4 regions of the Comamonas sp. C24C genome follow, and region 4 is predicted to be linked to each of the others. Evidence: predicted binding sites of a transcription regulator. Region 4 holds the regulator's gene; each other region holds the start of a gene.
The links. The regulator sigma-54, encoded in region 4, starts transcription at its own class of promoters, with help from an activator protein. The targets are predictions, from matches to a motif close to TGGCANGNAANCTGCTTT.
Positions count from the first base shown of each region.

Region 1 (7,521 bases), on a different contig from region 4:
TTTCAAGCGCGCGCTTGGCCTGCATCTGGCCGCGCACCTCGCGCAGATCCAGCGACTGCAAGGAGGCCTCGGCAGGTCTGGAGTGCACCCGCTGCCAGCCCTCCACGTCATCGCCCTGCTCCGCCAGGGTGGCGTCATGCGCAATGAACTGCCTGACCACATCCAGCAGATGCGCAGCGCTGAAGACTTCGATGGCCGGCACGAAAGCGGCCTCCTGCGCACTGTCCGGCGGCAGCACCAGCCGCACGCGGTGCTGCTGACGCTGCAAGGCCAGCGCCGTTGCCAGGGCCCCGCGCACCGGGCGCAGCGCACCGGTCAGGGACAGCTCACCCGCAAACTCATAGTCGGCAAGCCGCTGAGCATCGATCTGCCCGCTGGCCGCCAGAATGCCCAGCGCTATTGGCAGGTCAAAGCGGCCGGAATCCTTGGGCAGGTCTGCGGGAGCCAGATTGACCGTGATGCGCTGGTTGTTCGGGAACTGCAGCCCCGCATTGACGATGGCCGCGCGCACACGCTCGCGTGCCTCCTTGACCTCCACATCCGCCAGGCCCACCAGGGTGAACGAAGGCAGGCCGTTGGCCAGATGGACCTCCACAGTGACGCCTGGTGCCTGCAAGCCCAGCAAGGCACGACTTTGAACCAGAGCCAGACCCATCACGCCCCTCCCCTTCAAGCCGGACTGTAGGGTCTAGCGTATGCGCCAGCAGCTCAAACAGGCAATAGGGGTGTGCACAGGCCGTCAGCCGGCGGCGTCATCACGGGCAGGCGGCCTGCCGGCGGCCCGCCCACGACGGCGCTCGGCCTTGGGAAAGCTGCCCTGCTCCTGCATGCGGGCCGCCCGATTGCGCACGCGCTCGAACACCTGCGACAGCACCTGAAGCTCGGCATCGCTGACGTCGCCGAGCAGCTCCTGGTTGATTGCCTGAATCTGCGGAAACAGCTGCACATGCAGCGCCAGCCCGGCTGGCGTCAGCTGGACCATGGCCTGGCGTCCGTCGCCGGCCATGCCCTGCTTGTGCAGCAGCCCCTTGGCAATCAGCGTGGAGATGGTGCGCGAGGTGCGCGTGCGATCGAGCTGCGCCAGCTCCGCGAGCCGGGACGGCTGCATGGCGCCCTTGGTGGCCAGCAGGCCGATCATGCGCCACTCGCGCCGGGTAATGCCGAAGCCGCCCTCGCACAGGCGCACCACCATGGTCCCGGCAGAGCTCATCAGGCGGGCCAGATGGTAGAGGAACAGATCGTCCAACTCGGACGGCTGCCGCCAGGGGTGGCGCTGCACCTTGGTCATGGATGTTTGTGGGTTTTCTCTAGGAATGATGGATTAGATCCATTATCGAGTCACTGCTTACAGTGGCTCCAAAGAAAACGACAGGAGACACCATGCCTTGCACCCGTATCGCCCGCCGCACTCTGGCCGGGCTGGCGGCCGCCGTGCTGCTCACGGCAGCCCATGCGGCCGATACCTGGCCCGCCAAGCCCATACGCATCATCGTTCCCACACCGCCCGCCGGCCCGTCCGACATCGCCGTGCGCCCGCTCGCAGCGGCCGTGCAGAAGGCCCTGGGCCAGGCCGTGATCGTGGAGAACCGGGCCGGGGCCAATGGCAATATCGGGGCAGCCGAGGTCGCCCGCGCCCCAGCCGACGGCTACACCTGGCTGTGGGCCATGGACCCGGTGCTCACCGTCAACAAGCATATCTACAAGAACATCGGCTACTCCAGCGATGCCATCGTGGTGCTCAATGCCGCCGCCAGGTTCTCGCAGACCCTGATCTGCAACCCCGGCCTCGGCTTCAAGTCCGTCAAGGACATGCTGGACGCCGCCAAGTCGCGCGAGCTGACCTATGCCACGGGTGGCGCGGGCTCGCCCGGCCATCTGGTCATGGAGTCCCTGCTGTCCAGCACCGGCGTGAAGATGGTGCATGTGCCCTACAAGGGGCCGGCACCGGCCATGCAGGACCTGATGGGCGGCCAGGTGGATTGCGGCTTCCTGGCCGCCCCCACGGTGCTGCCCCAGATCCAGAGCGGTCGCGTCACCGCCCTGGCCACCACGGGGCGCACGCGCTCGCCCCTGCTGCCCGCATTGCCCACGATTGCCGAGTCCGGCTACCCCGACTTCGACGGCACCTACTGGCTGCTGCTGGCCGCCCCCAAGGGCGTTCCTGCCGAGATCCAGAAGCGCTTTCTCGCTGCCATGGATGCCGCCATCCGCTCGCCGCAGCAGCAGGAGCGGGTCAAGGCCGTGGATATCGAGATGGTGGGCAGCAGCCCCGAGCAGGCCCAGGCCAGGGTGCGCGAGATCTCGGACAAATGGGAAGCGCTGGCCCGCAAGATCAATCTGAAACCCGATTGAGGCCGCAGGCCTGGCCGCCGCCCGCCCGAGCTGTTCTGCCCGGTGTCGACGCGCACTTACACTGCCCACTTTCCCATCAGCAATGGCGTGAGACCGCGGCGCGGATCACAGACCAGGAGAGACATGACGATGCAAAGAAGAATCTTCGGCAAGCTCGCGGCGGGGCTCGGCCTGAGCGCAGGATTGCTGGGCAGCGGCGCGCTGCAGGCCCAGGAGACCCATGCCCTGTTTCCCAACAAGACACCGCTGCGCATGGTGGTCGGCTATCCGCCCGGCGGCGCCACCGACCGCGTGGCACGCATCGTGGCCGACCGCCTGCAGGCCCGGCTGGGCAGCCCGGTGATCGTGGAAAACAAGCCCGGCGCGGGCGGCCGTCTGTCGGCCCAGTACGTGAAGAACGCGCCCGCCTCCCAGCCCGCCGTGCTGCTGGCCAATCCCGCCGTGATGGTGGTGGCGCCGCTGGTGTTCCCGGACTCGGGCTACGACCCGGAAAAGGACTTCCGCCCCATCAGCGAGGTGAACCGCTACGAATTCGGCCTGGCCGTCGCCAGCGCCGTGCCCGTGAAGGAGCTGCCGCACCTGCTGGCCTGGCTCAAGGCCAATCCGCAGCAGGCCAATTTCGGCGTACCGGCCACGGGCAGCCTGCCGCACTTTTTCGCGCTGATGCTGGGCGAGACCGCCAAGGTGCCGGTCGAGGTCGTGGGCTACAAGGGCTCGGGCCCGCTGCTCACCGACCTGATGGGCGGGCAGATCCCCATCGCCGTGGACACCTTCGACACCCAGATTGCCCAGCACGAAGCGGGCAAGCTGCGCGTGCTGGCCACCTCGGGCGAGCGCCGCAGTGCCATGGCGCCCGGCATTCCCACGCTCAAGGAGCTGGGCGTGAACCTGGTCGGCACGGGCTGGAACACCTTGTTTGCCCCGCAGAGCATGGCGCCGGCCACGGTGCAGCGCCTGTCCCAGCTGGTGCAGGAGGTGATGAAGGAAGCCGACACGCAGCACAAGTTCGCCGCCTCCAACCTGGTGCCCGTGGTCAGCAGCGCGCAGGACACGGAAAAAATGCTCAAGGCCTACCGCGCGCAATGGGCGCCGGTGGTGCAGCGCTCAGGCTTCAAGCCCTGATATTTGAGGAGCACCTATCGCTTGTCACTAAACATTTTCAGCATCAAATCTATTCAGAATCCTTTGTTAACAGGCGATAGAAGCTCCTGTTTTTGAATGTTCTCCGCTCTCCCATGACCGACTCCCGCCCCAACCTGATCTTCATCCTGGCCGATGACCTCGGCTATGCCGACCTGGGCTGCACCGGTGCGCGCGATGCACACAACAACGCCACCGACGTCTCGCCGCGCCTGGACGCCATGGCCGCCCAGGGCCTGCGCTTCACGCGCGGTTACTCCAACTCCTCGGTGTGCTCGCCCACGCGCTTTGCGCTGGCCACGGGCCGCTGGCAGTACCGCCTGCGCGGTGCGGCCGAGGAACCCATCGCCAGTGTGCATGGCGACAAGGTGCTGGGCCTGCCGCCCGATCACCCCACGGTGGCCTCGCTGCTGCGCGATGCCGGCTACGCCACGGCCCTGGTCGGCAAATGGCATCTGGGCTACCCTCCGCATTTCGGCCCGCGCCTGTCGGGCTACGAGGAGTTCTACGGCTTTCACGCCGGCGGCGCCGACTACTTCGCCCACTGCGATCCGCGCGGGCGCCCCGACTTCTGGCGCAACGAGGAGCCGCACACCGAAGACGGCTACCTGACCGATCTGCTGAGCCGCCGCGCCGTGGACTTCGTCAAGCGCCAGACGGCCGAGCAGCCCTTCTACCTCTCGCTGCACTACAGCGCGCCGCACTGGCCCTGGCTGACGCGCGAGGACCGCGCCGAGTCCGAACGCCTGCAAGGCATGGGCAAGCATATCGACGGCGGCTCCATCGACACCTATCAGCGCATGATCCATCACATGGACGAAGGCATCGGCTGGCTGCTGGATGCGCTGGAGGAAAAAGGCATGAGCGAGAACACGCTCATCGTCTTCACCAGCGACAACGGCGGCGAGCGCTTCTCCAATACCTGGCCTTTCGTGGGCCAGAAGATGGACCTGCTCGAAGGCGGCATCCGCGTGCCTTTGCTGGCCCGCTGGCCGGCGCGCATGACGGCCGGTGCCGTCTGCGACACGCCCAGCCTGACCATGGACTGGTCGGCCACCTTCCTGGCTGCAGCGGGCGTAGCCGCACATGCCGACTATCCGCTGGACGGCATCAGCCTGCTGCCCCTGATGCAGGATCAAAGCTGGGTGCCCGAGCGCGACCTGGCCTGGCGCATGAAGCACCGCGAGCAAAAGGCCTTGATACGCGGCGACTGGAAATATCTGCAGATCGAAGGCATCGAGTACCTGTTCCACATCGGCAACGACCCGCGCGAGCGCGCCAATCTGCGTGATCGCGAGCCCCGGAAGCTGGCCGAGCTGCGCAGCGCCTGGGAGCATTGGAATCAGGACTTGCCGCCGATTCCGGAGGAAGCCAAGGTCTCGCTGGTATTCACCAAGGCAGACCTGCCGCAGGCCAGCTTCTGAGCTGCGCGCGACCTGCAAGCCCATCGCCCTGGCGGTGGGCTTTTTTGCGTCTGCGCCCAAACAAAGAGCATGCACTCACTTGCAAATCACCTGTTTGGTGCAAAAAGCCGCGCAAAAGCCGGGCCATGGCGGTGCATCGCAAAAACGCACCGTTTTGGTGCAGTCCATCCAGCCCACCAGCCAGGTGGCGAAAGTTGCGCTCAGTGATTGTGAAAATTCGTAGCTTTTTGTACTCGACAGCTATGGCCCGCTGCCTGTTTCAGCCCGATGACGGCGAACCGCGCCGCGGCGGCCGCAGAGACTGGCACGGTCTGTGCTTTAAGAGTTCATCCGAGATTTTTGCCACGAAATTTTCAAACCGGAGGAACCCTGAATGCCTAGTCCCGCTGCAAGCCGTTTCAAGACTTTCGCCAAGACCGCTGCCCTGGCCTGCGCCGTTGTCGCCCCCATGTGGGCCCATGCACAGCTCTCCGCCAACGTCGCCCTGACCACCAACTACAAGTTCCGCGGTCAGGACCAGGACGCCAGCCGCACCAAGGCCATCAAGCCTGCGCTGCAAGGCGGCTTCGACTACACGTTCGGCGAAAGCGGCTTCTACGTCGGCAACTGGAACTCCTCCGTGGACTGGCTGCCCGGCAACTCGCTGGAAACCGACTTCTACGGCGGCTACAAGTTCAAGGCCGCCGATGTGGACTGGGACGTGGGCATGCTGACCTATGTCTACTCTGGCAATGCCAACGGCAACACCACCGAGATCTACGGCTCCGGCACCTATGGTCCGTTCACGGCCAAGTACTCGCACACGGTGTCCAAGGACTACTTCGGCTGGGCCGGCGCCAAGGCGGGCTCGGGTCTCAAGGGTCGCAACACCGGTTATCTGCAGTTCTCCTACAGCCAGGAAGTGATGCCCAAGGTGACACTGAAAGCATCAGTTGGTTACACCCATTTCTCCAGCGACATCAAGGACCTGGGCGTTCCCAACTATGTGGACTACAGCGTCGGTGGTGCCTATGACCTGGGCGACGGCTTCTCTGCAGCAGCAGCGGTGACCGGCGCCAACAAAAAGGCCTACTTCGGCGATGTGAACAAGGCGCGTCTGATTCTGACGCTCTCCAAGACTTTCTAATTTTTCAGGAGCACGTCATGAAAATGGTGATCGCCATCATCAAACCCTTCAAGCTCGACGAAGTGCGTGAAGCTCTTTCTCAAATCGGTGTCCAAGGCATCACCGTGACCGAAGTCAAGGGCTTTGGCCGTCAGAAAGGTCACACCGAGCTGTACCGCGGTGCCGAGTACGTGGTGGACTTTCTGCCCAAGCTGAAGATCGAGGCCGCGATTGCCGACGATCTGGTGGACGCCGCCATTGACGCCATCGAGGGCGCGGCCCGCACCGGCAAGATCGGCGACGGCAAGATCTTTGTGCAGGCGCTGGAGCAGTCGATCCGTATCCGTACAGGAGAAACCGGCGACGCGGCCCTGTAAAGGCTCAGTCTCTCTGGAACCGTTTTGAGAAAGATTGCCATGACCAAGAAATTATTGAGCGCAGGCCTGGGACTGGGCCTGCTGGCTGCAAGCGCTGCTGGCTTTGCCCAGGAAGCCGCCACCGCAGCCGCCGCAGCAGCACCTGTGGCCGAAGCCGCAGCCGAGGCTGTTCCCACCCTGAGCGCCGGCGATACCGCCTGGATGCTGACCTCGACCATGCTGGTGATCCTGATGGTCATCCCCGGCCTGGCACTGTTCTACGGCGGCCTGGTGCGCAGCAAGAACATGTTGTCCGTGCTGGCGCAGGTCTTCGTGATCTTTTCGCTGATCACCGTGCTGTGGGCCATCTACGGCTACTCGCTGGCCTTTGGCGGGGAAGGCAAGTTCTTCGCGGGCTTCGACAAGCTGTTCCTCATGGGCATCACGCCTGACACGCTGTCGTCCATGCTCAAGACCATCCCCGAATACGTGTTCGTGGCCTTCCAGTCCACCTTCGCCGCCATCACCGTGGCGCTGATCGTGGGTGCGTTCGCCGAGCGCATCAAGTTCGCGGCCGTGATCGTGTTCTCCGTGCTGTGGTTCACCTTCAGCTACATCCCCATGGCCCACATGGTGTGGGGCGGTGGTCTGCTGGGTGCCGATGGCGCACTGGACTTCGCTGGCGGCACCGTGGTGCACATCAACGCCGCCGTGGCCGGCCTGGTGGGTGCCTACATGCTGGGCAAGCGCATCGGCTTCGGCAAGGAAGCCCTGCCTCCTCACAGCCTGACGCTGACCATGGTGGGCGCTTCCCTGCTGTGGGTGGGCTGGTTCGGCTTCAACGCCGGCTCTGCCGGTGCCGCCAACGGCATTGCCGGCCTGGCCTTCATCAACACCATCCTGGCGACCGGCGCTGCCGCCATCTCCTGGATCGTGGCCGAAGCGCTGCTGCGCGGCAAGGCCTCCATGCTGGGCGCTGCCTCGGGTGCTGTGGCCGGTCTGGTGACCATCACGCCCGCTGCCGGTTTCGTCGGCCCCATGGGCTCCATCGTCATGGGCATCATCGCAGGCCCTCTGTGCTTCTGGGGCGTCTCCGGCCTGAAGCACCTGCTCAAGGTCGACGACGTCTGCGACGTGTTCGGCG
Region 1 covers NZ_JBKFBC010000009.1:24,723-32,243, forward strand. Annotated here, with positions in the region: gene ACLBXN_RS16620 (YifB family Mg chelatase-like AAA ATPase) at 1-655, opposite strand, end outside; gene ACLBXN_RS16625 (MarR family winged helix-turn-helix transcriptional regulator) at 740-1,288, opposite strand; gene ACLBXN_RS16630 (tripartite tricarboxylate transporter substrate binding protein) at 1,381-2,352, shown strand; gene ACLBXN_RS16635 (Bug family tripartite tricarboxylate transporter substrate binding protein) at 2,482-3,474, shown strand; gene ACLBXN_RS16640 (sulfatase family protein) at 3,588-4,916, shown strand; gene ACLBXN_RS16645 (TorF family putative porin) at 5,290-6,042, shown strand; gene glnK (P-II family nitrogen regulator) at 6,060-6,398, shown strand; gene ACLBXN_RS16655 (ammonium transporter) at 6,438-7,521, shown strand, end outside.
Region 1: the regulator sigma-54 is predicted to act here: its motif matches at 5,219-5,236, upstream of ACLBXN_RS16645 (TorF family putative porin).

Region 2 (7,521 bases), on a different contig from region 4:
GGCATTCAGCCATTTGGCTTGAATACTCGCTGGTGCATTGCCTGCCGTCGCCGTGAGCAGCCGCTGCACCATCTCGCGCGCCAGCGGCCAGTCGCGCAGATACATGGCGCTGAGCGTGGCCGCATAGAGCTGAGCGACCTGCTCGAACTGACTCAGACTGGAAAAACTGCCGGAACGCGGCAGTGTGGCCCACTGGCGGCGCACCTCTACACCGGCGTTGGAAATCACGCGCGCGCGGGCCGACATCATCACATGCTCCAGCGTGGGCACGGGATCGGCCGCGCGCTTACCGGGCGGAATGCGCGAATCCATGTCCGCGATACGCTGGGTGGTCAAGGGATGGCTGCGCAGATAGGGCCAGCTGCCGTTGTCATTGAGCCGGCTGGCCTGCTGCAGCTTGCCGAACATGCTCACAAAACCCTGGGGAGCAAAACCGGCAGGAGACATCAGGCTGTAGCCCATGCGGTCCGCCTCGCTCTCCATGGCGCGCGAGAAATTCAGCTGGTTCTGCATCACGGCCGCCGGACCACCCATCATGATGGCCATGGCCGCATCGGGGCTGCGCGTGGCCGCCAGGGCGCCCAGCAGCATGGAAGCCAGCATCAGCGGCGTCTGCTTGCCCTGCTGCGCCATCATGCGGGCAATGTGGCGCTGGGTGATATGGCTGGTTTCATGGGCAATGACCGAGGCGAGCTCATCGCCGCTGCTGACCACGCCTATCAGTCCCAGATAAACGCCCATATAGCCGCCGGGCAAAGCAAACGCATTGACCTGGCGATCCTTGCCCAGGAGCAGCGTCCATGCAAAGCGCTCCTCCAGCTCGGGCGACAGCTCGCCATTCTTGCGCGCCGCATCCTGCAGATGCAGCCAGATGCCTTCCACATACTCCTGCAGCACCGGGTCATCCAGATAGTCCGGGTCGCGGTACAGCTCGCGGGCGATGGAGTCACCCAGACGCCGCTCCTCGCCCGTGGTCAGCGACGAGGCACCATCGCCCAGAGTCGGCAAACCCGCCGCCCGGGCACCGGGTGCCAAGGGTGAGACTGCTTGAATAGCTATCAAAACAGAAGCTGTCAGCGCTTTTAAAATATGAACTGTACGCAGTTTTGGCATCAAAAATGGCATGGCAATCACAGCATTGCCGGCATACAGATCTTCCATATGCCGACCGTTCAACACCCCACTATGATGCCTTGATTGATGGAAACGGCGACATGCCCGCCTGGGATGCCCAGGTAAAGCCGCCAGTCCATCCCTGCTCAACCTCGATTGGGCGGCAAAACCCAAGCCGTCTGCCGCCGGAAAGAACCGCCATGTCCTCTCTTACCCACTTTGACGCCCAGGGCCAGGCCCATATGGTGGACGTCGGTGCCAAACCCAGCACCCATCGCATAGCCGTCGCCGAAGGCCGCATCACCATGAAGCCGGAAACCCTTGCCATTGTGCAGACCGGCAGCGCGAAAAAAGGCGACGTGCTGGGCGTGGCCCGCATCGCCGCCATCATGGCCGCCAAGAAGACCAGCGACCTCATCCCGCTCTGCCACCCCCTGGCTCTGACCCGCGTTGCCGTGGAGTTTGAGCTGGAGCCCGAATCCAGTTCCATTCTTTGCACCGCCACCGTCGAGCTAAAAGGCCAGACCGGCGTGGAAATGGAAGCCCTGACTGCCGTGCAGGTTGGCTTGCTGACTATCTACGACATGTGCAAGGCTGTGGATAAGGAGATGGTGATGGGGGGGACGAGAGTATTGGAGAAGCATGGAGGGAAATCAGGGAGCTGGATCAGCTAATAATTAGATATCTAATATAAAAAATACTTTCTTTCTAAAATAAATACCCTATCTATTATAAATATATGATTTTTCACAATATTCCATCAAGCTGGATTCAATTACACCTTCGATCTCTTTTGTAACTGATACTGCTAGTTTTTCATTAACATCATTTAGAACTACCCGAAGAGATCTACGTACTTCCGCTAGATCGCTTGTATTTTTCGAAAAAAACAATGCATTATCAATATATGATTCTTTACTCATTGCACAAAACCTTTGAAGTCCAACGGCTCGCATAATTGACGCCCCCACGTTTGACAATGCGGAGTTACCATCCAATGCAATAATCGGAACTCCCATCCAGAGAGAATGAAAGGTGGTCGTCCCCCCGTTGTATGGAAATGTGTCAAGCGCCAGATCAATTTGATGATGAAGTATTAGATAATCTTTTAAACTCACTTTTTGTTTAAATATCAAACGATCTGAATCAACATTAAATTTTGAAAATTGCTCTGAAAATTTATCAATTAACTCCGACGTCGCATTCCCAATCATCAATCTACTGCCTAGAGATTTATTTAATATCTGAGCCCAGACTTCAATAGCATCATCAGTAATTTTTGATGGATTATTAAGGCAACCAAAAGTAAATGGATTTCCAGAATGAACAGGGAGCTCATTGACGAATGGACTATCTGGAGAAGGACTGAAAGTACCACTGGCTGATAGGCGGATCAATTTTTCAGAATGGAAGCTCTCTGTTGTGCCTGTTGGGTCAAGGGATTCATCTGTAATACGATAATCTATTGCTCGCAACCCGGTAGTCGCTTGATAGCCAAGCCATGTCATTTGCACAGGAGCTGGTTTTCTCGCGAAAGTTAGCAATCGATTATTCCCGGTATGACCCGACAAATCAATTAGCACATCAATCTCATCTTCTCGGATGCGGGAAGCCAATTCAGAGTCTGTCATCCCATAACATGGAATCCATTGATCTGATTCTCTTTTTATTCTTTCAGAAACCACATCTATTGTAGGATACGAGTAATAGGAAAAAATTTCAAACTTTGATTTATCGTGATTTTTAATAATCGGTTCGAAAAAGAATGCTAACGAATGTGCACGAAAGTCTCCAGAAACATATCCTACTCGCAATTTCCTACTCACCAAAGCATCATCGCATTGATGATAATTTCCCCATTCATCCTCCAACTCTGCTTCAAAACTCTTCGAAAACTCTTGAGCAACGGAAAATTTTTCCGCCATTGAAATATTTTTGCTGTACTGAATAGCCAACAGATAATTGCTTGCAGCTATTGCCGAACTAGGATCTAGTGCTTTTGCCTTCTTCAAAGCATCAATTGCATCATCATGTCTACTTGTCTGAATCAAACAAGCCCCCATGCTTGCATAAAGCCCAGGCGACTGATCTCCAAGATTTACAGAATTTCTATAGTGCATAACTGCACTCGCATAATCACCAGTTTCCGCCAATAAGTTTCCATAATAAAAATAAAACTGAGAATTATCTGGAAAATTCTCAATGCCAGCTTCAATCAAAGAAATTGCATCTTTTATTCTCCCATTTTTAAATAACAAAAAACAATAATCAGCATAAATAGCCTCATTTTTCGGATCTAAAAAATTTGCTCGCTTCCAATATTTTTCGGCAGAAAATAGATCATCGACATTAAAATATGCACGCCCCAAGAGGAAATTAGCGCTACTACTTTCCGCATTGATTGACAGAGCCTTCTCCAAGACATTAATAGCCTCTAACCAGTTCGCTTTCTCTGTCAATGCATATCCAAGCCCAACATAACCATTAACTAAATTAGGGAAAATTGCAACATGTCGACGATAGTAATCAATGGCTTTATCAACGTTTCCTTGAGCCATTGCAGAATTACCCAATTGAAAGTTGGAGCTATCCTCAATTACATTAAGCTTTGGTTTTTTACTTTCATTGCCGGACTTTTTCGATTTAAGAATCTTTCTTAGAATCTGCAGCATATCTAATTACTTACAACGAAGAAGCAGCCATGTGGTCATGGAGTTTGCCACATCTGATTCGAATCCATTTTCCAAAAGTGTAAATTTAAAAGAACTACCCATCTGAGCCTTGGAGTATATATTCAGCTTATTGATGGAAATGAAGTTATTTAACTGTTTCTCGATGGAAAAAAGCGCTGAATCAAAGCGCTTCTCTTCTTTTTTCAAAGGTTTTATTCTTTTCTTGCTCTGTTCCTTGGATGCAGCTTTAACAAGCAGCATTGCCATGTTTACACCAAATTCTTTTGATACATCAGCACCAAGCCATTTATTCAGCATAAAGCTCCAATAAAAAAGCATGCCGAAGTCGGCATGCTTTTAGTTGAATTAATTCAATATCTTTTTTCAGTGCACTTAATTAGCTACGGCACTCTGCAGGTACATACTTCTGATTGATTGTACCTTTACCAACAGCAGTATTCGTGACAGTACTGCTTGCAGCAGCACAAACCCAAGTAATAGAACCGCTCGTCGGAATTGTTGAGGCAGTTGAAGTTCCAGCCAACGCAACACCTGCGTCGCGCGAGCCATCAAGAGGCGTCAGAATCAATGTTTTACCACCATCAATGGCATTTTGATAAGTAATTGTTACTTTACCGGTAGTATCGTCAATTTCAATTTTGTTGACATTCTTGGTTGCACCTGGAGCAATCCAACCCGACTTAAAAGGCGAAGCATTCGCGGCATTTTCAGCCACCGCAGTTTTTGCTGAGGCTGCCAAAGACAAGCCGTCAACGACCTTGGCTCGGACTGTGTAATCCTGATAAGCAGGCAGAGCCACGGCAGCCAGAATACCGATGATCGCGACAACGATCATCAGTTCGATCAGGGTGAAACCCTTTTGAATGGAACGCTTCATTTCAAACTCCCTAGTTGGATGAGACCCAGGCTATGAAGCAAGCGGCATGCCAACAAGCTGACCGGTTGAAAGCACCACACAAGACAACACGTTTGGCAACATTCACGCGAGTTTGAGTAACAATTTTGGCAATCCGATCGCAAGCGGTGACAAATTTGTCAGATACTTAACGCCCGTCAAGCCAGTCACTCCACGACAAAGCGCATGGTGCTGCCCGCCAGGTCCACCGTATCGCCATTGAGCAGGGGCACGGAAAGAGGTCCGACTACCTGACCATTGAGCTTGAGGTCTTCACTGGCACCCTCCAGCTGGGTAAGCACAAAGCCATGAGGCTTCTGGGTGATGGAAGCGATGGCTACTCCAGGCTTACCCAGGGTGGTGACGACTTTGAAAAGCGCTATTTCCTTGCCTGCCAGGCTGCCGGTGAGCATGCGAATCACGGCGTGACGCTCCGGCAGTGCGGCAAGCGAGCCCTGAATGGTGGAACTGAAGCTGGAGATCTCGCCAAACCCGGAAGGGCTGGCCAGTTTGGCATGGCCGCTGTCCGCTTCTTCGGAAATGTGCGCCAGCGCCGCCTTTTTGCCGCCCGGGGCAGACGAAATATTGGTATCGGGGATCACAGTGTCGAGAAAACGGATCTTGTAGCGCCCAATGTCCAGCAGGTCACCGTTGAGCAGATACTGCTTCTGGATGGCACGGCCATTGACATAGGTGCCGTTGGTGCTGCGCAAGTCCTCGATGCTGACCTTGCCGCCAGTGATGGTGAGCACGGCATGCTCGCCGCTGACCGCCAGATTCTCGATCACGATGTCGTTATAAGGACGACGACCCACGGTCGTGCGCTCCTTGGTGAGCTGCACTTCCTTGATGACTGCGCCGTCGATTGAGATGACCAAAGTCGGCATGCTCGAAGCTCCTGAGGAAACGCCAAGTCCCGCTTGGCTGCACTGGCAGAGATCCCTCACACTTGAGTGTGTGATTCAGCGCCCGCCCCCTAATCGTAACTGGATGAAACGCGCCTGGATGCAGCATCTTATTTCACTAATTCGATGAAGCCAGCGATCCCATTGAAATTTTCAACCCTGCTGCCATCTGCCTGCAACATCTATGGAATTGCTCCTGCAATCTCTCCGTTCACCGCATGAGAAAAGCCCACGCTGATGGGAGCGCGGGCTTTTGCAGATTCCTGGAAAGCGGCAACTGCCGCCTGTCTCTGAATTAAAACGGGATATCGTCATCCATGTCGTCAAACCCCGACGCAGCGCGCTGGGGAGGAGGAGCCATGGGAGCAGGAGCAGAACGCTGCTGCATGGGTGCCGGTGCGGGGCGCTGCTGCATGGGCGCGGGAGCCGGACGGCTGGGTGCCTGATAGCTGCTTTCACCGTAACCATCGTCGCCGCCGTAGCCGCCTTGCTGCTGACCACCGCCCTGGCGGCTTCCCAGCATCTGCATGGTGTCGGCGCGGATTTCGGTGGCGTAACGCTCCTGGCCGGAGGCCTGATCGGTCCACTTGCGGGTGCGCAGGCTGCCTTCGACATAGACCTGGCTGCCCTTGCGCAGATACTGCCCCACGATTTCGGCCAGCTTGCCGTTGAAGACCACGCGGTGCCATTCGGTGGCTTCGCGGTTTTCACCGGTGTTCTTGTCGCGCCAGCGGTCCGTGGTGGCGATGGTCACATTGGCCACCTGATCGCCGCTGGGGAAGGTGCGCATTTCAGGGTCACGGCCCAGATTGCCGACGATGATGACTTTGTTGACGGATGCCATAGAAATACCTTTTCAAAAAGTGGCCCGGGCAGTCAAGAAAGGTCCCAAACCAATGAAGCTCGTATTCTGCCCCAAGCCCGCCCTGAAGAGCACGGGATTTCCCGATATCCCATATCGGCCATGCCGGTCGCTCCGGCAACTCCGCGCAGGCAGCTGAGCAAGAGACTGAGTCTTTGCACCGCCAGCATCAGCTACCGGTGGGAAGGCGCACGGCGCCTCAGTGACGACCTACCGGGCGCAGCGGCCAGGTCACGGCCAGCCACAGGGCAACCAGTACCGCCGTCATGATGAACAGGCCCGGCACACCCGCAAATTTGGCGACAGCACCGCCGACAGCACCGCCAGCAAACAGTCCCAGCGACTGCAAGGTGTTGTAGGCACCCAAGGCCGCACCGCGCAGCGGCGCCGGTGCCATGCGCGAGACCAGGCTTGGCTGGGTGGCCTCAAGCGCGTTGAAGCCGCAGAAGAACAGAAACATCAGCAGCGCCATGCACCAGACCGTAGGAATGGTGCCGCTGGCGGCCAACATGCCCAGACCGAGCTGCACGACCAGCACCAGGCCGATGGCCCCCAGCAGGGCGGTGCGCAGCCTGCCCTTGCGCTCCATGGAAAACAGCAAGCCCATGGCAACAAAGGACAGCAGCACGGCCGGCAGATAGATGTGCCAATGCTGCTCCTTGGCCAGACCGGCTTGCACCAGCATGGCCGGCACGGCAACCCACATGGACATCTGCACGGTATGCAGAATGAACACACCGAAATTCAGGCGCAGCAGATCGGACTGGCCCAGCAGCTCGCTGAACCGCCCCTTGGGCGCATCGGCATGCTGCCTGGGCTCGGGCGGCACCACCCACAGCACCACGGCAATGCCGGCCAGCGCCAGCGCGCAGGTCAGGCCGAAGATGCCGGACAACCCAATCCAGGCGTTGAGCAGCGGTGCCAGCACCAGTGCCAGCGCAAACATCAGGCCGATGCTGCCGCCCACCAGGGCCATGGCCTTGGTACGCACGCCATCGCGCGTCAAGTCGGCAAGCAAGGCCGTGACCGCAGCAGACACGGCGCCCGCGCCCT
Region 2 covers NZ_JBKFBC010000008.1:213,271-220,791, forward strand. Annotated here, with positions in the region: gene ACLBXN_RS16300 (M48 family metalloprotease) at 1-1,113, opposite strand, end outside; gene moaC (cyclic pyranopterin monophosphate synthase MoaC) at 1,314-1,787, shown strand; gene ACLBXN_RS16310 (O-linked N-acetylglucosamine transferase family protein) at 1,836-3,785, opposite strand; gene ACLBXN_RS16315 (hypothetical protein) at 3,792-4,103, opposite strand; gene ACLBXN_RS16320 (pilin) at 4,183-4,683, opposite strand; gene ACLBXN_RS16325 (FHA domain-containing protein) at 4,869-5,588, opposite strand; gene ssb (single-stranded DNA-binding protein) at 5,902-6,450, opposite strand; gene ACLBXN_RS16335 (MFS transporter) at 6,668-7,521, opposite strand, start outside.
Region 2: the regulator sigma-54 is predicted to act here: its motif matches at 4,718-4,735, upstream of ACLBXN_RS16320 (pilin).

Region 3 (7,521 bases), on a different contig from region 4:
GTGCAGGTGCAGCAGGGAAGAAGAGGAGGAGAGCATCTTGGAGTCCGGGGATGGCGGGCTTGAGGCAGTGGGGCTGCGGCGCGTCAGCGCATCAGGTCGCGCAGTTTGAGTTTGTCGATGAGCACGGTTTCCTTCTGGTAGATCGTGTTCACATACTTGGCGTAGTCAGGGCCGTCCAGGTAGAGCAGTGGCGCGTCCAGCCTGTCGGCCACGGACTTGAACTCGGGGCTGGCCACGGCCTGGCGGAAGGCATCGCGCAGCTTGGCTTCGACGGCAGGCGGCAGGCCCTTGGGCGCACCGATGCCGTTGGGCGCATCGACGACCACGTTGTAGCCCAGGTCCTTGAGCGTGGGCACGTCCTTGAAGCGCGGCGTGCGCTGCTCGCCCCAGGTGGCCAGCAGGCGCAGCTTGCCGGCTTCGACATGCGGTGCCCAGGAGCTGGAGTCGGCCAGCGCATCCACATGGCCGCCCAGCACGCCCTGCAGCGCTTCGGCGCCGCCCTTGTAGGGAACATGGCTGAGCTGGATGCCGGCTGCTGCCGCAAATTCCTCCATGCCCACATGGGTGGCACCGCCCACGCCGGCATGGGCGTAGGTGATGCTGCCGGGCTTGGCCTTGGCGGCGGCGACGAAGTCCTGCAGGGTCTTGAAGCGCGAGTTGGCGGGCACGGCGATGCCGAAGGTCTGGCCCGAGGTGCGCGCGATATAGGTGTAGTCCTTGCGCGGATCGGCCTGCAGCGTGCCCAGCTGGGAAAAGCGCGTGACCGAGATCGGGATCTGGCCGATGGTGTAGCCGTCGGGCTTGGCCGAAGCCAGAGCCTTGGAGCCGATCATGCCGGAGGCTCCGGCGCGGTTTTCCACGGCAATCGCCTGGCCCAGGATGCGGCCGGCCACGGTGCACAGCGCGCGCATGGACTGGTCGGCCGTGCCGCCGGCAGGCCAGGGGCAGATGAAGGTGATGGGGCGCTCGGGCCAGGTCTGGGCCAGCAGGCGGGTGGAAGTTCCGAGCGTGGCTGCGCCGAGGGCGCCGAGCACAAAGCTGCGCCGGCTGCTGCGTGGGGGGATCATCGCGTGTCTCCTGTCGTTATTTGAACTCCTAGCCCCGATTGTTCAAAACTGCTCCATGACAATCCAATGAAAAGATAGACTCTCTTCATAACTAATAAGTAATGAAGCCCCATGAGCAAGATCGATCGTGTGCTGCGCTCCAACCTCAAGTTGCGCCATCTGCAGCTGCTGGTGGCGCTGGACCAGTTTCGTCACCTGGGCCGCGCTGCCGAGTTTCTGGCCGTGACCCAGCCCGCCGTCTCCAAGACCCTGGCCGAGGTCGAACGCATGCTGGGCATGGCGCTGTTCGAGCGCTCCACGCGCGGCACCGAGCCCACGGCAGCGGGTGTCAGCATGGTGCGGTTTGCGCGCTCCGTGCTGGCCGGTTTCGAACGAACGCGCGACGAGATGGCCGCCGAGGCCAGCGGCGCGCGCGGGCGCACCAGCGTGGGTGCCATGGTGGTGGCCACGCCGGTGCTGCTGGCGAGCGCCGTGGAGCGGCTCAAGGCGCGTTCGGACCAGACCACGGTGATGGTGGAGGAAGGGGATCTGACGCGCCTGCTGCCCAAGCTGCGCCTGGGCGAACTGGATCTGTTCGTGGGACGGCTGGAGCCCGGCTATGCCGCGCCCGACCTGGAGACCGAGGCGCTGTACGACGATCCCATGGTGGCCGTGGTGCGGCCCGGTCATGCGCTGCTGGCGCCGGGCGCGGCCAGCTGGCAGGCCCTGGCGGAGCAGCCCTGCGTGCTGCCGCCGCCCTGGGCCTCGCTGCGCGTGAAGCTGGAGCAGCAGTTCTATGCCCACGGCCTGCATCCGCCGGCCGACATCGTGGAGACCGCGTCCTTTCTCTCGCAGCTGACCTTTGTGCACCAGCGCGGCGCCGTGGCCTTCATGGCACGTGGCGTGGCCCGCTGCCATGCTGCCCTGGGTACACTGGCCATACTGGATCTGGTCGTGCCCATCGATCTGCCGCCCGTGGGGCTGATCACCTTGCGCGGCCAGCCGCTGACGCCGACCACGGGCTTGCTGGTCGAATGCCTGCGCGAGGTGGCCAGGGGACAGGGCTGAGCCCGACGCCATCGGCAAGTCCGCAGGGCGCCGTTTCACATGCCATGTGGGCCTTGCGCATGGGACCGAATTGATGAAGGAGAGCTGTCCATGAGCACCTCGCTACCCGCGTCTTCCACCGGGCCCGTCAGCGGTCCCGAGGCTTCGGCTTTGATCGATGCCAGGATTGCCAGCCTGGACGACTGGCGCGGCGCCATGCTGGCTCGCGTGCGCGCGCTGATCCGCGAGGCCTTGCCCGCTGTGGTGGAAGAGCTGAAATGGCGCGGAACGCCCGTATGGTCGCAGGACGGCATTCTGTGCACGGGCGAGACCTACAAGGCCGTGGTCAAGCTGACCTTCGCGCATGGCGCGGCCCTGGCCGATCCGGCCGGCCTGTTCAATGCCAGTCTTGAAGGCGCCACGCGCCGGGCCATAGACCTGCATGTGGGCGATGCGCTCGACGGTGCAGCGTTCCAGGCGCTGGTGCAAGCCGCTGCACAGCGCAATGCCCAGGCCCGGTCGGCCAGGAAATCGGCTTCGCAAGCCAAAGCCAAACCGCGGTCTGAAGCCTAGGTCGCCGCAGCCGGTGGTCCTGGGCGTGCAGGCGTACAAAAGCACCCCGGTGCAGGTTCAGCCTGCGCGGGGTGCTTCTTGTCTTGAATCGGGCCGGCTGGGGCCAGCCCGGAGTCATCAGGCGTTGGCGATGGCCGCGGCGATGGCTTCGCCCACCTCGGTGGTGTTGGCCTTGCCGCCCAGATCGGGCGTCAGCGGACCGGCCTTGATCGTGTGCTCGATGGCGGCCACGATGGTGTCGTGGGCCTGGCGCCAGGCACCTTCGCTGCGGCCCAGGAAGTCCAGCATCAGCGCGCCCGACCAGACCATGGCGATGGGGTTGGCGATGTTCTTGCCGTAGATGTCGGGTGCCGAGCCGTGCACGGGCTCGAACAGCGAGGGGAAGGTGCGGTCGGGGTTGAGGTTGGCCGATGGGGCCAGGCCGATGGTGCCCGTGGTGGCAGGGCCCAGGTCGGACAGGATGTCGCCAAACAGATTGGTGGCGGCCACCACGTCGAAGCGGCCGGGCTGCAGCACGAAGCGGGCGGTCAGGATGTCGATGTGCTGCTTGTCCAGCGTGACTTCGGGGTAGTCCTTGGCCACATCGTCGGCGCGCTTGTCCCACCAGGGCATGCTGATGGCAATGCCGTTGCTCTTGGTGGCCAGCGTCACGTGCTTCTTGGCGCGGCTCTGGGCCAGATCGAAGGCGTACTTGAGCAGGCGGTCGGCGCCATGCTTGCTATAGACCGATTCCTGGATGCAGATCTCGCGGTCCGTGCCTTCAAACATGATGCCGCCCAGGGCGGTGTACTCGCCCTCGGTGTTCTCGCGCACCACGTAGTAGTCGATGTCGCCGGGCTTGCGGCCGGCCAGGGGGCAGGGCACGCCTTCGAAAAGGCGCACCGGGCGCAGATTGATGTACTGGTCGAATTCGCGGCGGAACTTAAGCAGCGAGCCCCACAGCGAGACATGGTCGGGCACGGTGGCGGGCCAGCCCACGGCGCCGAAGAAGATGGCATCCATGTCCGAGAGCTGGGCCTTCCAGTCGTCGGGCATCATCTGGCCGTGTTCGGCGTAGTAGTCGCAGTGGGCCCAGTCGAAATGGTGGAACTCCAGCGGCAGGTCGAAGCGCCTGGCTGCGGCTTCCAGCGCGCGCAGGCCTTCGGGCATGACTTCCTTGCCGATGCCGTCGCCGGCGATGACTGCAATCTTTTTGGGAGTGGACATGGTGCTCTCTCGTGAATGTGTTGGGTGGCGAGGCAGCGGCTCAGCCTGTGCCTGGCGGTATTTTTGCACCTTGCATAACTGAATACAATTGACTGATCGTGGCCTGATTGTTTACAGATCGTGCAGAAAATGCCCTCGCCAGAAGACCTGCGTGTCTTCACCACCGTGGTGCGCAAAGCCAGCTTTGCCGAAGCTGCGGCCGCGCACAATGCTTCGCCGGCCTTTGTCAGCAAGCGCATCCGCCTGCTGGAGCAGGAGCTGGGCGTGAAGCTGCTGCATCGCACTACACGGCGGGTCGCTGTCACGGAGCAGGGCGAGCGCGTCTACCACTGGGCGCAGCGCATTCTGGACGAGGTCGAGCATCTGCTGCAGGAGGTGGATGTGACGCGCCGCCAGCCGCGCGGCCTGCTGCGGGTGTCCACCAGCTTCGGCTTTGGTCGCAATGTGGTGGCGCCCGCGCTGTCGCAGCTGATTGCGCAATATCCGGCGCTGCAGCTGCGCCTGGAGGTGTTTGACCGCATCGTCGATGTCGCGGCCGAGGGCTTCGATCTCGATGTGCGCGTGGGCGACGAGATCGCGCCGCACCTGATTGCGCGCCATCTGGCCGATAACCATCGCGTGCTGTGCGCGGCCCCGGCCTATGTGCAGCGGCGTGGCAGTCCGCGCACGCTCGACGAGCTGGCTGCGCATGACTGTCTGGTCATCAAGGAGCGTGACCATCCCTTCGGTGTCTGGAAACTGCGCTCGGGCAGTCAGGAGCGCAGCGTGAAGGTGACCGGGCCGCTGTCCACCAATCATGGCGAGATGGCCGTGCAATGGGCGCGCGACGGCCATGGCATCGTGCTGCGCTCGCTCTGGGATGTGGCGGCCGATCTGCAGGCCGGCAGCCTGCTGCAGTTGCTGCCCGAGTGGCAGCAGCAGGCGAATATCTGGGCGGTCTATCCGACGCGGCTGGAGCGCTCGGCCAAGGTGCGGGTCTGCGTCGAGTTCCTGCAGGAGTTCTTCAGCAAACAGGTGCCCACGGGATTCAGGAATGCTATGAAAAAAGAAGCTGCTATCGTTTGATATACATGAATTTCAGACTGTTTTTAATCTGAAAGATATGTACAGCAAGCGCAAGCAGCTTCTGTTTTTGAGCCTGATGCCGCGTGGCGGCTCAGGCCGGTTGCCAATTACTTTGTCAGCGCGGCCTTCACGGCAGCGGACACCAGGCCCATATCGGCCTTGCCGGCCAGCTGGGTCTTGACGGCGCCCATCACCTTGCCCATGTCGCCGGGGCCGGAGGCGCCCAGTTCGGCCACGATGGCCTGCACGGCCGCGGTGATCTCGGCTTCGCCCATGCGTTCGGGCAGATAGACCTTGAGCACTTCCATCTCGGCCTTTTCCACATCGGCCAGATCGGCGCGGTTGGCGGCTTCGAAGGCGGCGATGGAGTCCTTGCGCTGCTTGATCAGCTTGTCGACGATGGCGATGACGGCGGCGTCGTCGAGCTCGATGCGCTCGTCCACTTCCTTTTGCTTCATCGCGGCCTGCAGCAGGCGGATGGTGCCCAGGCGTGCGCTGTCCTTGGCACGCATGGCGGTCTTCATGTCTTCGGTAATCTGGGCTTTCAGGCTCATGGCTTTCTCCTTGGGGTGGGCGAATGGTGGTGCGCCGTGTGAACGGCGTTGACTATCCATGCGCTGGGAGGTCACTGCGCGGCCGGGCAGGCTTGGCACAGTGGCCAGAAAACAAAAAACCCGCGCCTGGCGTCCCGAGCGCGGGTTTGCGGCTGTTTTAAGGCCGACTGGTCCTAATCAACGATTAGTACAGCTTCTTAGGCAGTTGCATGCTGCGAACGCGCTTGTAGTGACGCTTCACGGCAGCAGCCTTCTTGCGCTTGCGCTCGGCTGTGGGCTTTTCGTAGAACTCGCGAGCACGCAGATCGGTCAGCAGACCCAGCTTTTCGATGGTGCGCTTGAAGCGGCGCAGGGCAACTTCATAGGGCTCGTTTTCTTTGACGCGGATGGTAGTCATTTAATTTCCAGATATATCTGTGCTGACAGAGGGTTCTCGGGAAGATCGGGCCTGAGAGCCGTGTACAGCGGTTTCCCCGCCACTTTTTAACTAGTATGGCCGACGGGGTAATGCCAGCAAAGTCGAGCATTATAGACCAAGACTTGGGCCGCGTCTGCATAGTGCAGCCAAGCCGTCCCGCGCGGGCCGCGATGACAGGGCTTTGCCGCAGCAGGCTGGCGTTGCCAAAGCCCCGATCCAGGCGCTGCCATTGTGCGCTTGCGACTGTCTTCATGCCTTTGCTGCGCGCAAGGTGCAGGCCTTGGCCGGGCTGCCCCAAGCCCATGCCGGTGTCGCTGGGCTCTGGGGTTTGTGTGGAGCATCTTGTGCACGGAAATTGCATACAGTTTAAGAGCTCTGTTTCTTGATCCAAGTCAGGAAGCGAGTGACCTGGTGCCTGTGCGCATCGCTGTCTTTTCCGTGTCCAAGGAGCTTTCATCTTGTCCAGCGCTTCTCATTCCTCATCGGTTTCGCGTCGTCAATGGATGGCTTCGGCCATCGCCGTCCCCGGCCTGCTGGCGCTGACGGCCTGTGCTGGCAAGGCCCAGGCTCCGGGCGCTGCTACGACCGGCAATTCTCTGGTGGTGGGCGGTCTGTTTGCCGGCTCGCGTAGCGACAAGGGCTTTATGGAGGCCGGCTGGCGCGGTCTGGAAAAAGCGCGCCAGGAGCTGGGCGTGCAGACCCGTTTTCTCGACGGCATGGCACCCAGGAAGGAGTTGCTGGAGCCGGCTCTCGCGCAGCTCGCGGGGCAGGGCGCGCAACTGGTGATTGCCCATGGCGGGCAGAACAATCAGGCCGCAGCCGAAGTTGCGGCGCGTTTTCCCAGGACCCAGTTCGTCGTGACCCAGGGCGCGGTGCAGGGGAGCAATCTTTGCAGCTATGACGTGCTGCAGGAGGAGTCGGCCTATCTGGCCGGCGTGCTGGCGGCGCTGACCACCAAAACCGGTGTGGTCGGTCATATGTCGGGCATTCGCGTGCCCCCGGGGCTCAAGGGCCGCGCCGCCTATGCGGCCGGCGTGCGCGATACCGACCCCAAGGTCAAGCTGCTGACGAACTTCTCTGGCGATCAGGACGACAACGCCTTGTCGCACCGCATCGCCAGAGCCCAGATGGCAGCCGGTGCCGATGTGATCTTCACCATGCTCAACTCCGGCCGCGATGGCGTGACCCAGGCCTGCCGTGAGGCGGGCACGCGCCAGATCGGCAATGTGATCGACTGGACCGCGGTGGACCCGCAGGTGTTCGTTGCTTCCGCCTGGGCCGATGTGGGTATTGGCGCATTCTTGGCCGTCAAGGACATGCAGGAGCGCGGTGCGCCCGGCCCGGGTATTCGCAAGATCGGCCTGAGCGATCCGGCTGCCGTGCGCCTGACCATGGGCCAGGCAGTGGCGCCCGCTGTACGCGAGCGCGTGGCCAGGGCGTCCGCAGCCATCTCCTCGGGGCAGCTCAAGGTTCCAGAGCACTATGAAGGCCCGGAGTTTGCGGCCTGAGCGCAGGGTGGGCCCTGGGGCTGCCCGCAAAAAAGGATGGTTCGGCCATCCTTTTTTTTGATGGCGGCCGCCGCTCCGATTTCAGTGGCTCAAGCCTGGACCGA
Region 3 covers NZ_JBKFBC010000003.1:115,694-123,214, forward strand. Annotated here, with positions in the region: gene ACLBXN_RS07435 (UxaA family hydrolase) at 1-36, opposite strand, end outside; gene ACLBXN_RS07440 (Bug family tripartite tricarboxylate transporter substrate binding protein) at 84-1,067, opposite strand; gene ACLBXN_RS07445 (LysR substrate-binding domain-containing protein) at 1,179-2,114, shown strand; gene ACLBXN_RS07450 (DUF1801 domain-containing protein) at 2,205-2,666, shown strand; gene ACLBXN_RS07455 (tartrate dehydrogenase) at 2,784-3,872, opposite strand; gene ACLBXN_RS07460 (LysR substrate-binding domain-containing protein) at 4,002-4,937, shown strand; gene ACLBXN_RS07465 (GatB/YqeY domain-containing protein) at 5,045-5,491, opposite strand; gene rpsU (30S ribosomal protein S21) at 5,676-5,888, opposite strand; gene ACLBXN_RS07475 (BMP family protein) at 6,368-7,417, shown strand; gene ACLBXN_RS07480 (NAD(P)/FAD-dependent oxidoreductase) at 7,507-7,521, opposite strand, start outside.
Region 3: the regulator sigma-54 is predicted to act here: its motif matches at 6,254-6,271, upstream of ACLBXN_RS07475 (BMP family protein).

Region 4 (7,521 bases):
CGGATCGGGCGATCCGCTGGGTGATCTGGTCAAGGAACGCTCCGCAGCGGCCGACAAGGCTGAAAAGGCGCGTGCAGACAAGGAAAAGGCGGCCCAGGCCGCATCGTCCTCGGACTCGGCATTCAACTACTTTGTGCAGGCAGGCGCTTTCCGCGGCCAGAGCGAAGCGGAAGCGCAGCGTGCCAAGCTGGCCATGCTGGGCTGGGAGTCGCGCATCAGCGAGCGTGAGCAAAACGGCATCACCGTTTTCCGTGTGCGCGTGGGGCCGTTCAGCAAGCGTGACGACGCCGAGCAGCTCAAGGGCAAGCTCGACGGCGCGGGCGTGGACTCGACCCTGGTGCGTGCGGCGCGATAATCGGCCCTGCGAGGCGTTGTGCAGCCTCTGTCTGTGGAGCCCTCGGGCAGCGGCCCGAGGCGTCCCGGACAGCGGGTGCGAGATTTAGGACTTTGCTGAACTTTTTGGGGCCGCTGGGCTCTGATACTGCAGACCTGATACAGGAGTTTGTTTAGATGAAACGTCGCGAATTCTCTCTGGCTGCCTCGGCAGCCGCCGCCGGTGCCCTGACTCTGGGCACATCCTCCAGCTGGGCCCAGGGTGCTGCGCCCCGGGAAGGCAAGGACTACATCAAGCTGGGCAAGCCCGCCAGCGTGAGCGCGCCGGCCGGCAAGGTCGAGGTGATCGAGTTCTTCTGGTACAGCTGCCCGCATTGCAATGCCTTCGAGCCCCAGTTCGAAGCCTGGGCCAAGACCCAGCCCGCCGATGTGGTGGTGCGCCAGGTGCCCGTGGCCTTCAATGCCTCTTTCGTGCCCCAGCAAAAGCTGTACTACGCACTGGAAGGCATGAACCTGCTGCCCCAGCTGAACGCCAAGGTGTTCCGTACCATTCACGTGGACCGCAACCCGCTCAAGAACGATGAGGCCATCTTTGACTGGATCGGCAAGCAGGGCGTGGATCTGGCCAAGTTCAAGGAGGTCTACAACTCCTTCACTGTGGCCAACCAGGTGCGCAAGGCCACCCAGCTGCAAAACGAGTACGACGTGGAAGGCGTGCCCGCCATGGGCGTGGCCGGCCGCTATTACACGGACGGCACCAAGGCCGGCAATATGGACAATGTGCTGCGCGTGGTCAATGCGCTGATCGCCTCCAGCCGCAAGGCCTGACGCAAGGTTTCGGACGCCAACGACGTTTGATGCCCAGCAAGCCCGCCGTAGCGCGGGCTTTTTTGTGGGTGGTTTTTTACGCAAGTTGCAAAAAGGGAATGACTACAATGGATGCAAGAAACGTGCCTTCCATGAAAAAAACACTCCTACCTCTTGCGCTGGCCTGCGCCCTGGCAGCAGCGACCGGCATTGTCCATGCCGAAAAGGCCGACAGCGCCAAGCCCATGAATATCGAGGCGGATGCGCTGCGTCACGACGAGCTGCAGCAGACCAGCGTCTTCACCGGCAATGTGGTGATGACCAAGGGTTCCATCGTTCTGCGCGGCGCCCAGCTTGATGTGCGTCAGGATGCCGAGGGCTATCAGTACGGGGTGATCAAGGCCGAGCCCGGCAAGCGTGCCTTCTTCCGTCAGAAGCGCGACACCGTGGCCGGCCAGCCCGAAGAGTTCATCGAAGGCGAAGGCGAAGTCATCGAATACGACGGCAAGGCCGATATCGTCAAGTTCATCCGCCGTGGCGAGATGCGCCGCTACCGTGGCGGCCAGCTCAGCGACCAGGTCACGGGCTCCATCATCGTCTACAACAACATCACCGACGTCTATACCGTCGATGGTCAGAAGACTAGCGGCGGCCTGCCTAGCTCCTCCGTGGGTCAGGGCGGTCGCGTGCGCGCCATCATGGCGCCCAAGGACGGTACGCCGGGCGCACAGCCCAAGCCCGCCACACCTGCCACCCAGCTGCGCCCGAGCATGACGCTGGGCGGCGAGAAAGCCGACGAGAAGAAATGAGCGATCCGACCTTCTCCAGCAGCCGCAGCGGCGAGTCCGACAGCCGCCTGGAGGCCAAGCATCTGGCCAAGTCCTATGGCAGCCGCAAAGTGGTCAAGGATGTGTCGCTGTCCGTGCAAAAAGGCGAGGTGGTCGGTCTGCTCGGCCCCAACGGTGCGGGCAAGACCACATCGTTCTACATGATCGTGGGCCTGGTGCGCAGCGACGGTGGCGAGATCTTCATCGACGGCCAGCCGGTGGGCGGCATGCCGATTCACCAGCGTTCGCGCTTGGGCCTGTCCTATCTGCCCCAGGAAGCCTCCATCTTCCGCAAGCTCAGCGTGGAAGACAATGTGCGCGCCGTGCTGGAGCTGCAAAAGGACGAGCAGGGCAAGGCTCTGACACGCGACGAGATCGAAAAGCGCCTCACCGGCCTGCTGCAGGAGCTGCGCGTCGAGCATCTGCGCCAGTCACCGGCGCTGGCGCTGTCCGGCGGCGAACGCCGGCGCGTGGAAATCGCGCGTGCCCTGGCCACGCAGCCGCGCTTCATCCTGCTTGACGAGCCGTTTGCCGGTATCGACCCGATTGCGGTGATCGAGATCCAGCGCATCATCGGCTTCCTCAAGGAGCGCGGCATCGGCGTGCTGATTACCGACCACAACGTGCGCGAGACGCTGGGCATCTGCGACCACGCTTTCATCATCAGCGACGGCCATGTGCTGGCCGAAGGCACGCCCGAGGAGATCGTGGAGAACGCCGATGTGCGCCGCGTCTATCTGGGCGAACATTTCAGGATGTGATGACCCCCACGCTCCCTCACTTTGTGTGGTCGCTGCCCCCGGAAGGGGCCCTGACCGGCTGCGCCGGGGTTTGCCTTGGGGCGGCCCGGCGGCAAACCCATAGCACTGCGCGCGTTTGCAATGATTGTCTGGGAGCCGCGCCTCGATGAAGCCAGGTCTCTCGCTACGCGTTTCGCAGCATTTATCGCTGACGCCGCAGCTGCAGCAATCGATTCAGCTGCTGCAGCTCTCCACTCTGGAGCTGGCGCAGGAAGTCGAGCAGATGCTGGTCGACAACCCTTTTCTGGAGCGTGCGGGCGATGAGGCCGAAACTGCGGGAGATGCTCCTGTAGATGTAGCTGCTAGCGCCAGTGAATACAGTGTTTCAGATAGTATTCATTCTGAAAAAGAGGCATCACAAGCGCAATTAGCTACTGAAACAGTAGCGGAAACGCCGAGCCCCGAAACCCCGGAAACGCTGAACTGGGAGGCCGACGGCATGGACGGCCAGGACGGGGAATGGGGCGGTGAATCCAGCAGCGAGTGGGATACGCCCTCGGCCAGCAGCTCCACACGTAACCGCGACGGCGATGACGAAACCGATGCCATCGATCTGGCGCGCGAGCACCAGAGCCTGACCGACTTTCTCCATCGTCAGGCACTGAGCCTGCATCTGGGCGCGGCAGACACGGCGGCGCTGCGCTTTCTCATCGAGTCGCTCAGCGACGACGGCTATCTCGAGGATTCCCTGCAGGAGCTGGCGCAGAGTCTGGCCGGCGACGACCTGGAAGAGCGCGAGGAGCTGGAGCAGCACTTTGCCATTGCGCTGAAGCTGCTGCAAAGCCTGGAGCCGGTGGGCGTAGGCGCGCGCGATCTGGCCGAGTGCCTGCAACTGCAGCTGCGCGATCTGATCCGCACGGCCGAGGACGAGGGTACGACCGAGGCGCATATGAGCCGGCTGCTGCTGGCGCAGGCCATCTGTGCCCAGCCCATGGACTTGCTGGCGCGGCGCGATCTGCGCAAGCTCACCAGCCTGTGCGGCGCGCGCGAGGAACAGCTGCGCGAGGCCATGGCCCTGATCGCCAGACTGGAGCCGCGTCCGGGGCGGCGCTTTGTGGACGTGGAGCGCCATATCGTGGTGCCCGATGTCATCGTGCGCCCGGTGCGCTCCGGCTCGGGCCGGGCGGACTTTTCCGTGCAACTCAATCCCGAGGTCATGCCGCGTCTGCGCGTGCACGACATCTATGCCGGAGTGCTGCGTCGCCACAAGAACAGTGACGGTCATGCGGCGCTGCAACAGCAGCTGCAGGAGGCGCGCTGGTTCATCAAGAACATCCAGCAGCGCTTCGACACCATCTTGCGTGTTTCCGAAGCCATCGTGGAGCGGCAGAAGAACTTCTTTGTGCATGGCGAGCTGGCCATGCGCCCGCTGGTGCTGCGCGATATCGCCGACACGCTGGGCCTGCACGAATCCACCATCAGCCGCGTGACCACGGCCAAGTACATGGCCACGCCCCAAGGTACTTTCGAACTCAAGTATTTCTTCGGTTCGGGCCTGGGCACGGAAACCGGCGGCAGTGCCTCCAGCACGGCCGTGCGTGCGCTGATCAAACAGTTTGTCGATGCCGAAGATGCCAGAAAGCCGCTGTCAGACGCCAAGCTGGCCGACATGCTCAAGGAGCAGGGCATTGAGTGTGCGCGCCGCACCGTCGCCAAATACCGCGAGCAGCTCAAGATACCCACGACCACGCTGCGCAAGGCGCTGTAGCGAATCGCCGCGCGGCTAGGAGCAAAAAAGGCAAGCGGCCTGGTGAAGACCGTTTGCCTCGGGCTGGATGTGCGTCGTCGCTCAGGGGGTGAGGGTTGCGGAGTACTTGCCGTTCTGGGCGTTCTTGCTCACCACGACATTGAACATGGCGTAGACCGGGTTGTCGCCGGTGGCTGCGCCCAGGGTGACCGACTTGGTGCCCAGCACGCCGTCATCCCAGGATGCGACCTGTACCGTGGCGGTTCTGCCGGCGGCTCTGGCGTAGTTGGCGATGGCGACTCGATAGGTACCTTCCTGCAGCCTTGCCGAATCGCAGGATGCATAGTAATGCTCGGGTCCGTAGGCGACGGTATTGTCTACATCGAGATAGCCGCTGGCGCCGCGCATGTTGCGGTAGTAGACGTGCGAGCCTGATGGCTCATAGGTGTGCAGGTCGACGTCACCGCTGCCGTCCCATGTCAGGGTGGTGGTGAAAAAGCCGGATGTCGCTTGCGCAGGCGGAGCCACGAGTGTCGACAGTGCGGTCGTGATGTGGCTCTTCACGCGGTTGGAGATCTCCAGGCCCGGGTTGATGTAAATCTCGATCAAGCCATGACCGAGCAGGTCTTTCTCGCCATTCATACCGGCGGGGCGCAGCAGATAGCCGGGAATGCTGTCCGTGATGCTGGCCACCGTGCCCACGGCTCTCAGGCCATTGATGACGAGATCCAGATCCGCCAGGGTGTGTTCCCCGTTGAGCGTGGGCGATGCCGGCGCAATATGCACCACCTTCACCGAGCCTGCAGCGGATTTCGGTGCCGCATAGGCATACGCAGCGTTCGCAAACAGATTGCCCTGAGAGTGGGCGACAAAGAGAATCTTCTTGCCTTCGAGAATCCAGTTGTCGATGCGCGATTGATGCTCCATATAGTTGGCAAGCGTCGGCGGATTGCCCAGCAAGGAGGTGAGCTGGCTGATGGCTGCCGACTTGTACCAGTCAACGAATCCCGTGAGCAATCCGGTCGCTGCCGACACAGTGTTGACGATGCTGCTCCACCATGAGCCGCCACCATTCAGGGCCTCGAAGAAGAGCTCGTACCGGCCTGCCAGCAAGCCTTCCTGCTCCTGCAGGCGCTGCTCGAAGGTTTCGACGAAATCCTCGAAGCCGTTCGAATAGTTGTACAGGGTTTCATACTTGATCTGATCGCCGCCGGGGGCGGTCTGGCCGTGAATGCGCTTGAGCTCCTGCAGGGCTCGATTGGCCTGCGATTCGGTGGTTTGGACACCGTTCAGAAAGGCAAAGGCGATCCCCGTTTCCCGGCACAGATTCGTATCGGGGTTGACGACTTGGGCGCCACCGGTGAGCGGGGTGCTCACGACAATGAATGACAGAAAAATGCATGTGCATTTTTTGAGAATCTTATTCACAGGTATCTCCCTCTGGCAAAGCGGAGGACGTTCCATCAAGTGCCTTGTTGTATTTCAGATATGCCAATAAACGGTCCTTGGTATTGGTCGTCATCGATTCCAGCTCTTGCGCGACCCGGGCCGGCTGCTTGGAGCCATCGGCACCATCAAATTGGGAATATATGCAGTTGATGCCTCGTGAAATCTCTTTGCTGATGGCCTTGACCGCATTGATGTCCTCGGTGTCGACGAGCAAGGCCTTTTGAAAGGCTCTTGCGGTTTGCATCGCGGCGGCGAGTCGGGCGCCGGTATATTCGGCGGCCAGCAGTGATTCGATATCGTCGCGTATACCGCTGGTATTGCTGTCGGGTCCGCTGATATCAGGGCCACGTTCCAACTTGGGAATTTCTCCGGACGACTCAAGTTCCGCTATTTTTTCAGCAGGAGTTTGAGTCACGCCAGGGCCTGGCGGAGTGCCGCCGCCACCTCCTCCTCCGTTGCTGTCACCATCGCCGCCCCCGCAGGCAACGATTGATCCCACGAGGGATGCAATCAATAGCATTTTTATGTTTTTCAGCACTGTCGCTCTCCTCGGTGGATGGTTAAAAACTTTCGTGATTGATAATGCATAAATATCACTCCCTACTGCTATTTGGTAAAAGACCTATTCCTGTGATTCTTAACAGGTGAAAAAATTCTATCGGCCTCTTTTAAGAAATATCCATTATTAAGGGTAAACCCTTTAATTGAAGTGAGAGAGGTTTACGATTAATCAATATCCATGCCGGGCTGACAATTGTTTTTTTGCTTTAAAGGCTCTTTGAGAGTGAGTAAATGTTTTTAATGCCATATTTTGTAAACCGTCACTATTTATTTTGATTCTGATTTGTTTTTGTAGTGACGGATATTGCATGGCAGATAACTGTCCAGGCATTGAAATGCGTATTGCGCTCCTCAGGACCGGAATAAGCACGCTTCATGGGAGAGGGGTTTGAGACGGTCCGCCAAGGAGGCGAAAAAAAGCCGCTGGACATGCGTCAGCGGCTTTTTGGGGCTTTGCCTTCAGGGCAGGCTTATCGGGACGGAATCAACCACCAGATAAACCAGACCAGCACACCGATCATCAGTCCGAACTTGAGGATCTTGTAGAAGGTCGGGTTCCAGTCGCGGAAGGCGCGGCGGTACTTGCCCGCATAGAACGAGATCTTGAACAGCTTGCTGATCATGCCGCGCGGGTCGCCTTCGTTGTTGGGCGAGCTGGCGGCGGCCACCACATTCTTGCCCAGCCAGTGGTTGAGCCATTGCGCAAAGCCATTGGTCATGGGGCGCTCCACATCGCAGAACAGCACGATGCGGTTGCCTTCGCTGCGGTTCTCTGCCCAGTGCATAAAGGTCTCGTCGAAGATCACGCCTTCGCCTTCGCGCCAGCTATAGGGCTGGCCGTCGACCTCGATCATGCAGCGGTCGTCGTTGGGGGCCAGCACGGCCAGGTGATAGCGCAGCGAGCCCGCGTAGGGGTCGCGGTGCAGATTGAGCTTGGCGCCGGGCGGCAGCTCGGCAAACATGGCGGCCTTGACGCTGGGAATCGACTTCACCAGGGCCGTGGTCTTGGGGCACAGCTCCATGGCCGAGGGGTGGGCGTCGCCGTACCACTTGAGGT
Region 4 covers NZ_JBKFBC010000005.1:18,908-26,428, forward strand. Annotated here, with positions in the region: gene ACLBXN_RS10660 (SPOR domain-containing protein) at 1-355, shown strand, start outside; gene ACLBXN_RS10665 (thiol:disulfide interchange protein DsbA/DsbL) at 511-1,161, shown strand; gene lptA (lipopolysaccharide transport periplasmic protein LptA) at 1,293-1,949, shown strand; gene lptB (LPS export ABC transporter ATP-binding protein) at 1,946-2,728, shown strand; gene ACLBXN_RS10680 (RNA polymerase factor sigma-54) at 2,874-4,475, shown strand; gene ACLBXN_RS10685 (YfaP family protein) at 4,557-5,831, opposite strand; gene ACLBXN_RS10690 (hypothetical protein) at 5,875-6,441, opposite strand; gene ACLBXN_RS10695 (aspartyl/asparaginyl beta-hydroxylase domain-containing protein) at 6,935-7,521, opposite strand, start outside.